3 regions of the Arthrobacter sp. 10L430 genome follow, and region 1 is predicted to be linked to each of the others. Evidence: riboswitches for the same ligand, from Rfam matches in the RefSeq annotation. Region 1 holds a riboswitch; each other region holds the start of a gene.

Region 1 (3,188 bases):
GTGATCCCGATGGCCTGCCGGGTGGCCGCGGCGAAGTCCTCGTCGGCGTAGGTGCGCAGCCACTCCGCGTACGGATGCTCTTCCGGGGCGCCCGCCGCCGCAAATTCGGCGTGGAGGCTCGCCCCGACGTCGGCATAGAGCCAGAAGCACGGAAGCACCGCCGCCACCAGCACGGCATAGCTTCCGGATGCAGAAGCAGCCAGCAGGTGGTCCACATATGCCTTGGTGACCGGGCCCAGCTCCGCCCGCACTGTCCGGGTGCTGAGCCAGCTGCGGTGCAGCTCCGACTCGACTTCGAGGCACTGCTGCGCGGAACGCGCCCAAAAGAGCTGCTCGGCCTCGGTGGGGGCAAGGGCGCTGGCCCGCGCCAGGACGCGTGAATACCCGTTGAGGTAGATGGCATCCTGGGCGAGGTAGTACGCAAACTCGTTTTCCGGCAGGGTGCCTTCCACCAGGCCGCGGATGAAGCCCAGGCCGTAGATCGTTTCCAGGTCGGGTGCGGCTTCGGCGTGGAGCATCCCGGCATAGCTGCCTTCGCCCGCCACCGTCAGGTGGTGGAAGTGGTGGACGGGTCCGTTGCCGTGCCCCACGTCGAGCCTCCCGGACGTGCGGAGGGCCCCCTCCAGCCACGGCTTGACGGTACGCAGGGACAGCTCCCAGTCCCCTAAGCGCGCCTGCACCGTAGCCATGGCTGAGGACAGCGAGCACCCTGTGCCGTGGCTGTTGCGCGTCGGAACCCGCTCGCCGTCCACCACCACCACGTCAGCGGACAGCACACCACCGGTGTTCACGAGGGCGTCCGGGCAATCAGCACCGTCCAGATGCCCTCCCTTGACCAGGACTGTGGCCCCGGTTTCGGCCGACAACCGTTTTCCCTGCTCGAGCGCGTCGGACCAGGTGGCGGCTTCCGGTTCCCCGAGCAGCATGCCCAGCTCGGCAAGGTTGGGCGTGATCAGGTCGGCCAGCGGCAGGAGTGCCCGAAGTGCAGACTCGGCGGACTCCCGCAGGAGCCGGTCCCCGCTCGTTGCCACCATGACCGGGTCAAGAACCACGACGCCGGGACGGACCTTCTCCAGCCAGCTGCGGACCGCGGTGATCACCTTTTCGTCGCCCAGCATGCCGATCTTCACGGCGTCAACAGTGATGTCGTCGCTGACCGCTGACAGCTGCGCGGTGAGGAAATCCGCCGGCGGAACGTGGACGGCACTGACGCCGCGGGTGTTCTGGGCGGTCAGCGCCGTGATGGCGGCCATTCCATAGCCTCCGTTGGCCGCGATGCTCTTCAGGTCCGCCTGGACGCCGGCGCCTCCTGAAGGGTCCGAGCCGGCGATCGCCAAGACCCGGGGAATGTCCCGGCCGGTGCGCGGGGAGAATTTGAAGGCGGCAACGGAGGAATCAACCGCGGGAGGCAGGACAGATGCTGAGGACAAAGGAGACATCCCTTCGCCGGTGCTAACCGGTCAGGTTCAACGGGTTTGGATCTCAGCCGGCACTTTGCTCGGCACCCCGTGTCAGTCCCCCAGCCTAGCGGCTTACTCCCAAAACCCAACGGGCCGGTGCTGCGATTGCAGCACCGGCCCGTTGGAAGGGGGTCGACTCAGAGCTCAGACGCGGGTACGCCTACGCCAAGAATGATCGGCTCGCTGGCCGGCTTGGCGGCAGCCACCTTCTCCGCTTCCGGAGCCTTGGCCTCATGCGAGTGTCCGGCCAGTGCTGCCGGCGCCGTCTCATGGTGTTCCACGGACGTCTCGTTGGCTGCGCCCTGCGCACGGCTTGCGCTGCGGTTCCGGCGCGGACGTCGGGTCCGGGTCTGCACGGCCGAGTGATCCGCGAACCGGTCGGCGTCGTTCTCCGCAACCGCCGGAGCGGGACTCTCCCCGGTTCGCGCCGGGGCAGCTACCGCAGTGGCAGGGCCGGCTGCAGCCGGATCAACAACAGCGGGTACCGGGGCCGCCGTCGGCTCCTCCGCAGCGGGAGCAGCAGGCTCGCCAAGGTGCGCGAAGGCTTCCTCAAGCCGGTCCAGGGTCAGGGCAGGCGTTTCGGATGCCGGCTCATCGGCGTGCTCGACGAAGGGAAGCACCACCTTCTCGCCTCCGAACGTCAGCACGGCGCCGGGACGGCCGGAAATGCTTTCCGTCTCCGGGCTGCGGTGCACTGCCGGGCTCTCCGGAGCGGAGGCCGCCGGCACGGGAGCAGGCCGCGCCGCATCGCCGGAGACACCGTGGTGGGCGGCATCCTCATGCAGGTGCGCTGCGTGTGCCGCTGCCGCTATGTTGGCGAGGGCCGCCCGGGTGGCTTCGGCCTTGGCGTGTCGCTCGGCCTCGGTTGGCTCGTGATGGACAGCGGCGGGAGCAGTAGGCGCGGACTCGGCCGGAACCTGGCCGCCCTTGCCGCGGCGGCGGCTCTTTCGCTCCGGGCGCACGGCGGGCTGGTGCTCCGCCCGAGGGATGTGGTGCTCGGCGGCAACGACATTGGCCCGGCGGTGCTCGACCGGCTCGTCGTGGGTGACGATGCCGCGGCCGGCGCACGCCTCGCACTGCTCGCCGAAGACTTCCAGCAGCCCGGTGCCCATCCGTTTGCGCGTCATCTGCACGAGTCCCAGCGAGGTCACCTCCGCGACCTGGTGCTTGGTCCGGTCGCGGCCCAGGCACTCAACCATGCGGCGCAGCACGAGGTCGCGGTTGGATTCGAGCACCATGTCGATGAAGTCGATCACGATGATGCCGCCGATGTCGCGGAGTCGGAGCTGCCGGACGACTTCCTCGGCAGCCTCCAGGTTGTTCTTGGTGACCGTTTCCTCCAGGTTGCCGCCGCTGCCGGTGAACTTGCCGGTGTTGACGTCAACCACGGTCATGGCTTCGGTGCGGTCAATCACGAGGGAACCGCCTGACGGCAGGAACACCTTGCGGTCCAGCGCCTTGTGGATCTGCTCGTCGATCCGCCACGCCGCGAAGATGTCGGTGTCCTTGGTCCACTTCTCCAACCGGCCCACCAGGTCGGGGGCCACGTAGGTGACGTAGGCCTCGATGGTGTCCCACGCTTCCTCGCCGGAAACGATCAGCTTCGAGAAGTCCTCGTTGAAGACGTCGCGGACCACCTTGATCGTCAGGTCCGGTTCGCCGTAGAGCAGTTCCGGGGCGAGGACCTTCGTGGAGCTGGACTGGCTCTCGATGCCCTCCCACTGCGCC
Region 2 (3,188 bases), on a different contig from region 1:
ATGGGCCGCGAGCACCGTGGCCACGGAAAGCCTGCGCTTTTCCCCGCCGGAGAGCGTGTACGGGTTGGCGTCCACGAGACCGGTCAGGCGAAGCCGTTCCAGCAGCTCGTCAACTCGCTCTTCGCCGTGGCCCATGTGCCGCGGGCCGAACTGCAGCTCGTCCAGGACCCTGCCCGTGACGAACTGGTGCTCGGGTTCCTGGAACACGGTGCCGATCCTCGCGATCAGCTGCTCGGCCCGCCACTTGTACGGGTCGATCCCGGCGCCGCGGCTCAGTTCCACGGTGGCGGACACCTTGCCGTCAACGGGCGGGATAAGGCCGGCGAGCGTCAGGGCAAACGTGGATTTCCCGGCGCCGTTGGGCCCGGTAATGGTCAGCGCTTCGCCGGCGCGGACCTGGGCCGTGATGTCCCGCTGGACAGGCACGGGCGGAACGGACCTGAAGCCGCGGCGGCGTGGCCGCTCGCGTGAGACGGCCAGGCCCTCTGCGGCGAGCAGCAGCTGGCCCGTGACTTCAGCCGAGGTTCCGGCAAGAGTCCGCTGCCGCGCGGCCGGGACATATCCGGGAACCCAGACCCCGGCGGCAATGAGCATCTCGCGCGCTTGTTCAAGAACCTGGTCCGGCGTACCGTCGATCAGCACCGCCGGCTGCGTGCCGGATCCAGGCTGCAGCACCACGATCCGGTCTACCAGGTCCTTCCATACGGCTACCCGGTGCTCCACGACCACCAGCGTGGCGCCCGTCTTGTCGAGGCAGCGGCCCACGGCGTCGCGGACTTCCAGCACGCCTGCCGGGTCGAGATTGGCGGTCGGCTCGTCCAGCAGGATGAGCCCCGGCCGCATCGCCAGGATGCCGGCCAGCGCAAGGCGCTGTTTCTGCCCGCCGGACAGGGCCGACGTCGGGTGGTCCATCGGAAGGTGCGCGAGCCCGACGTCGTCCAGTGCCTCGTGGACGCGGGTCCAGATTTCGTCGCGGGGCACGGAGAGGTTTTCGGCACCGAACGCTACGTCGTCGCCGAGGCGGGAGAGGACCACCTGCGTTTCGGGGTCCTGCTGCATGAGGCCGGCGCGGCCGCGCCGCGCGCGCGGCGGTTCGCCGTCAATCAGCAGGCTGCCGGTCTCGTCCGCGTCGTCGCTGTCGGCAGGGCCGCCGTCGCCGGCCGCGCTGTTTCCCGAGGTGCCGTCACCCAGAACCCCGGCGAGGGCGTGAAGCAGCGTGGACTTGCCGGCGCCGGAAGGTCCCAGCAGCAGGACCCGCTCCCCCGGCCGGATGTCCAGGTCCAGCGCGTTGACGGCGGGCCTGGACCGTCCCGCGTGGCGCCAGCCCCAGCCGCGGGCGGTGACCGCGGCGGGGCGGACGCCGCCGTCGTAATGTGCGGGCATCAGGAGAAGACGGGCTCCGTGGCTGCCTTGCGGGACGCGAACGAGCTCAGCACGCCCGTCCTGGCCAGGCCGCGGGTAGCGATCCAGGACAGCACGCCGGCGATGACCGCGCCGGAAATGGCGCAGAACACGATATACGCGAGCTTGTCCCCGGCGGCGTACGCAATGTTCCAGCCCCACGGAGCGAAGGAGTCATTCAGGCCGCAGAACAGGCCCGCACCCGCGCCGGCCAGCAGCGAAGCGGGGAGGTTGAATTTCTTGTACATGAAGGCGGCGAACACGAGCTCCGCACCCAGGCCCTGCAGGATGCCCGAAATCAGCACCGTGGTGCCGTACTGCGAGCCCATGATCAGCTCGCCGGTGGCGGCGACGGCTTCGCAGAACAGTGCCGCACCCGGCTTGCGGACGATGAGCATGCCGAGCACCGCTGGAATCATCCAGCCGCCGGCGTAGAGGCCGGAGAGGGGCGGGTACACGGCGTTGACGGGGGCGGAGATGAGGTTGGCGCCCTGGGACCAGGCCCAGAAAATCACGCCGCCGGCGACCGCGATCAGTGCCGCCACCACGATGTCAGCCACGCGCCAGTTGTAGCCGGTCTTCTTGATTGTTGCAGTTGTCATGATGGTCCTCCTGAGGAACAGGAGGGGAAAGCGCTCCCCGGCTGCTGGCGGTTGGTTTGCCTGCTGCCGGACACTTTGAGAACTCGACTCCCTTGCGCCGGTACTAGCCGGATCAGGTTCGAGGGTCTGCGGCGGTCCGCACTCTCAGCGCCCATCCTCGGTTTCGCTGGCAGTTGCCAGTGATGCCCGACGGCGGCGCTCCCCTGTCGTGATAAATCTGCCCTTGTGGGCTGATCCAGTTTACACCGGGACGGCCGCGGAAGACCGGCGCCGCGGTCACAATCCGGGAGGTATCCGGGAAGTGCGCGGAGGCGCCAGAGGGCGGCGAACAGAGGTTGCCTGGGACGGGGCGGCGCGAGGACAGCGCGGAGTACATTGGGGCCATGACGCAACAGGATCCCGGCAGCCAAGCCGCTTTTGACCCCGACTCCGCCGCCGAGCAGCCGGCGGGCGCTCTGGCAGCCCTGATCGCCAGCATCGAAGCGGAAATCACCGAGCTGCAGTTTCCCCGGTTCGGCAGGGACGACGCCCTCAACCTCGGCCTCCTGCTGGTTGAGCTCGGCAAGATCGGCAACCTGCCCATCGCCGTCGACATCACCAAGGGCGAACACGTGCTGTTCCATGTGGCACTGGAGGGTGCCACCCCGGACAACGAGCACTGGGTCAAGGCCAAGCAGCGGACCGCAGCACGCTACGAGGAACCGTCCCTGCTCGTGGGACTGCGCGGCCGACTCGGCGGGGGCCGCATCGAGGACAACGCCTGGTTTGACCAGTCCAGGTATGCCGCCCACGGCGGCTCATTCCCCATTTACGTGGAAGGCGTGGGTGCGGTAGCCACGGTGACGGTCTCAGGGTTGCCGCAGAAGGCCGACCACGATCTGGTGGTGCGGGCGCTTCGGGAAATCCATGCGTCCATGCGGCTAGGCTAGGGGCAGTCTGTATTCACGTCGCAAGGAGTTTCGGAATGAGTTTTTTCATCAAGCTGCTTGGCACCGGCATTAGCCTGCTCGCCGGATTCGCCGGCACCAAGGCCGTGGACACCATCTGGGAAAAGACCACGGGCCGCAAGCCGCCCAAGGGCGGGAAGGACGACGTCCCCACGACGCTCCGCTCGGCCCTCACCTTTGCCCTCATTTCAGCTTCGGTGAGCGCCATCATCCAGGTGCTGGCCAACCGGGGCACACA
Region 3 (3,188 bases), on a different contig from region 1:
CGAGCTCTCCGCCTTCGAACGGCTGTCGTCGGACGCCCGCTACTCGCCCACGCTCCACGACCGCGCGGTGCTCGGCAGGATTGCCGTCATCGAATTCCAGCACTACGAGCTCGTGAGTGAGAGGCTCGCCGGGATGGGCGTTGACGTCGAGGACGCGATGCTCCCGTTCCAGGCAGCGGTGGACCATTTTCATGAGCGGACGCGGCCCGCGGACTGGTACGAATCCCTGATGAAGGCCTATGTGGTGGACACGGTCTCGGCCGATTTCTACCAGGCCGTGGCCCGCTACGTGGATGCCGGGACCCGGGAGCTTATTCAGCAGATCCAGTCCTCCGAGGAAGCGACGGCGGTCCTCCGCGAGAGGTTGAGGGTGGCCCTTGCCGATGATCCCCGGCTCGCCTCACGGCTGGCGTTGTGGGGACGGCGGCTCCTGGGAGAGGCGCTCACGCAGGCACAGCGCGTGGGCTATGAACACGCCTTCCTGACCGAGCTGATCACTGAAGCGGACAGCGGTGCTGACGACGCCGCGGCCCGGGAGCGGGTGCGCAGCCTCACCTCCGAGCTCGCCGAAAACCATTCCCGGCGGATGGTGCAGCTCGGTCTGAGCGGCTAGTTCAGGCCTGCCACCGGCGCGCCTGCGCCCTTCACTCCGGCGTTCTCCGCTCCCGCATCCAGGGCCTCGAGCAGTTCGGCTGCCGCGGCCTCCGGATCCGGCGCCTCGGTGATAGCCCGGACGACGACGATCCTGCTGGCGCCCGCTGCCGCGACCTGCTCCACGTTGGTGAGGTCGATCCCGCCGATGGCGAACCAGGGCAGCAGCAGGCCGCCGACCCTTTCCTCGTCCGCCGCCCTTACGGCCTCCGCCGCATAGCGGACAAGATCGAGCCCGACGGCGGCCCGGCCGGGTTTGGTGGGGGTGGCCCACACCGGGCCAACGCAGAAATAGTCCAGACCGCTTCGCCCGGGGGAGGCGGCGATCGCGGCATCCACCTGGTCAGGGGTGTGCGTGGACAGCCCGATCACCGTGGCGTCATGCAGCAGCTTCCGTGCGGAGCGCAGCGGCAGGTCCTTCTGGCCGATATGGAACACCGGGGCCCCGGACAGCGACGCAATGTCTGCCCGGTCATTGACGGCCCAGAGCCGGCCATGCCTGTGGGCTGCCTGGCGCACAACTTCCAAGAGTTCGAGTTCCTCGGCCGCCTCGATGGTCTTGTCCCTCAGCTGGATGATATCCACCCCTCCGGCGAAGGCCGCATCAACGAAATCGGTGAAATCGTCGCGCTCCTTGCGGGCATCGGTGCAAAGGTACAGTCGGGCGGTGGTGTGGACATCATGCGCGGTCATGGCAACCAGCCTAGTTCCTCTAAACTGGGCAGGTACCGCGGGAGCCCGCTGCAGCTGTCACAAACGCCGCAGGGCCGAGAGGGCGTAAGAGCCGACCGCTTGACCTGATCCGGTTAGTACCGGCGTAGGGAAGGATTTCCATGCAGCTTGGATCCGGCGGGAGCACTTCCGCCACAAACACTTCTGCCGCGGAACCGCTGCACGCTGACGTTGCCGTCATCGGCGGCGGCGTGATCGGCCACGGGATTGCCTGGGAGGCGAGGCGTTCAGGACGCTCAGTGGTGCTTATTGACGATGCGCCGGGGACGGGGGCCAGCTGGGCCGCTGCGGGAATGCTCGCCCCTGTCAGCGAGCTGCACTACCAGGAGCAGGAACTCCTGGAACTGATGCTCGAATCCTCTGCCAGATGGCCCGATTTCGCCGCGGCGCTCGCCGATGGCGGAGCCGGCAGGGATACCGGTTATCTTTCGACGCCGACCATCGCCGTCGGTGCGGACCCCGCCGACCGCCGCACCCTGACGGACCTTCGGGAAGTCCAGCAGGCGTGCGGCCTGGTTGTCGAGCCGCTGACCATCCGCGAGGCCCGGTCGCGGGAGCCGCTGCTCAGCCCGGGCATTTCCTGTGCGCTGGACATCCCGGCTGACCACCAGGTTGATCCGCGGATGCTGGTGGCAAGCATCGCAGCTGCGCTGGCCCGCCACGAACCCGGTTCGCGGACGGCCGTTGCCGGTGCAGAAAACGGCTATGAGATCAGGGAAAACGCTGCCGGCCTGCTGTGGGACGGCGGGCAGCGCGAACGGGTCTGCGGCGTCCGGCTGGCGGGCGGCGGCACTGTGCGTGCCGCCGAAACCGTGGTGGCCAACGGACTCGCGGCGGCGTCGCTGGATGGACTGCCGGACGGGCTGAAGCTGCCCCTGCGCCCGGTCTACGGCGACATTCTCAGGCTCCGGGTTCCCGCGCACCTCCGGCCGCTGCTTACGGCCACGGTCCGGGGCATTGTCCGCGGAATACCCGTCTATCTTGTTCCGCGGCAGGACGGAACGGTGGTTATCGGCGCCACCCAGAGGGAGGACGGGCATTCAGCCCCCAGCGCCGGCGGGGTCTACCAGCTCCTCCGCGACGCCCAGGTGCTGGTGCCGGCCGTGGCAGAACTCGAGCTCCTGGAATCGACCGCCAGGGCCCGGCCGGGTACCCCCGACAACGCCCCGTTGCTGGGCCGCGTACCCCTCGGCAGCATTACGGCGGGGCAGGGCAGCACCGTGCGGCACGGAAGCACGGCGGGCCGGGCGGGCACTGCGGCCGACGGGGGGCTACGGGCAACTGTTGCCGGGCTCATCATCGCCACCGGGTTCTTCCGCCACGGCGTGCTGCTGACGCCAGCCGCAGCCGCCATCTGCCGCGGGCTGATGGACGGCGTGGAGGACAAACGCTGGCACGCCTTCCGTCCGGAGCGGTTTTCGGCCGGGCGCCCCGCCGCGGCGGGCGCAGCCGCCCCGGGCAACGGCACACCGGCCAGCTGCGCAACGGGCACAGTCACATTTGACCGAGACAAGGAACCAGCATGAACATCACACTGAACGGCAACCAACACGCAGTGGGCGCAGGCGCCTCCGTGACAACTCTGGTCAGCAACGTCACCGGGCGGACACTGGCTGCAAACGGGCAGGCGGCCGACGGCCAGCGGCTTGGCGTGGCCGTGGCCCGCAATTCGGAGGTTGTGCCAAGGAGCCAGTGGAACAGCACGGCGCTCGCCGAGGGCGATGAAATCGAACTCGTCACGGCAGTTCAGGGAGGATGAGGACGATGACTGAAACAACGACAGCGGCGACCGGCACGACTGATAA

Evidence for each region. Region 1 has a riboswitch for thiamine pyrophosphate ahead of thiD (bifunctional hydroxymethylpyrimidine kinase/phosphomethylpyrimidine kinase). Riboswitches for the same ligand answer to the same signal wherever they lie in the genome.
Region 2: another riboswitch for thiamine pyrophosphate. It lies ahead of AC1DDG_RS12180 (ECF transporter S component); the one in region 1 lies ahead of thiD (bifunctional hydroxymethylpyrimidine kinase/phosphomethylpyrimidine kinase).
Region 3: another riboswitch for thiamine pyrophosphate. It lies ahead of thiO (glycine oxidase ThiO); the one in region 1 lies ahead of thiD (bifunctional hydroxymethylpyrimidine kinase/phosphomethylpyrimidine kinase).

Annotation. Positions count from the first base shown of each region.
Region 1 covers NZ_JBFTJD010000005.1:329,984-333,171, forward strand. The annotation lists gene thiD (bifunctional hydroxymethylpyrimidine kinase/phosphomethylpyrimidine kinase) at 1-1,439, opposite strand, end outside; TPP riboswitch at 1,422-1,519, opposite strand; gene AC1DDG_RS08055 (Rne/Rng family ribonuclease) at 1,598-3,188, opposite strand, start outside.
Region 2 covers NZ_JBFTJD010000011.1:150,661-153,848, forward strand. The annotation lists gene AC1DDG_RS12175 (ABC transporter ATP-binding protein) at 1-1,383, opposite strand, end outside; gene AC1DDG_RS12180 (ECF transporter S component) at 1,383-2,003, opposite strand; TPP riboswitch at 2,075-2,218, opposite strand; gene AC1DDG_RS12185 (heme-degrading domain-containing protein) at 2,387-2,932, shown strand; gene AC1DDG_RS12190 (DUF4235 domain-containing protein) at 2,968-3,188, shown strand, end outside.
Region 3 covers NZ_JBFTJD010000001.1:125,075-128,262, forward strand. The annotation lists gene AC1DDG_RS00575 (ferritin-like fold-containing protein) at 1-613, shown strand, start outside; gene thiE (thiamine phosphate synthase) at 610-1,344, opposite strand; TPP riboswitch at 1,372-1,492, shown strand; gene thiO (glycine oxidase ThiO) at 1,485-2,909, shown strand; gene thiS (sulfur carrier protein ThiS) at 2,906-3,142, shown strand; gene AC1DDG_RS00595 (thiazole synthase) at 3,148-3,188, shown strand, end outside.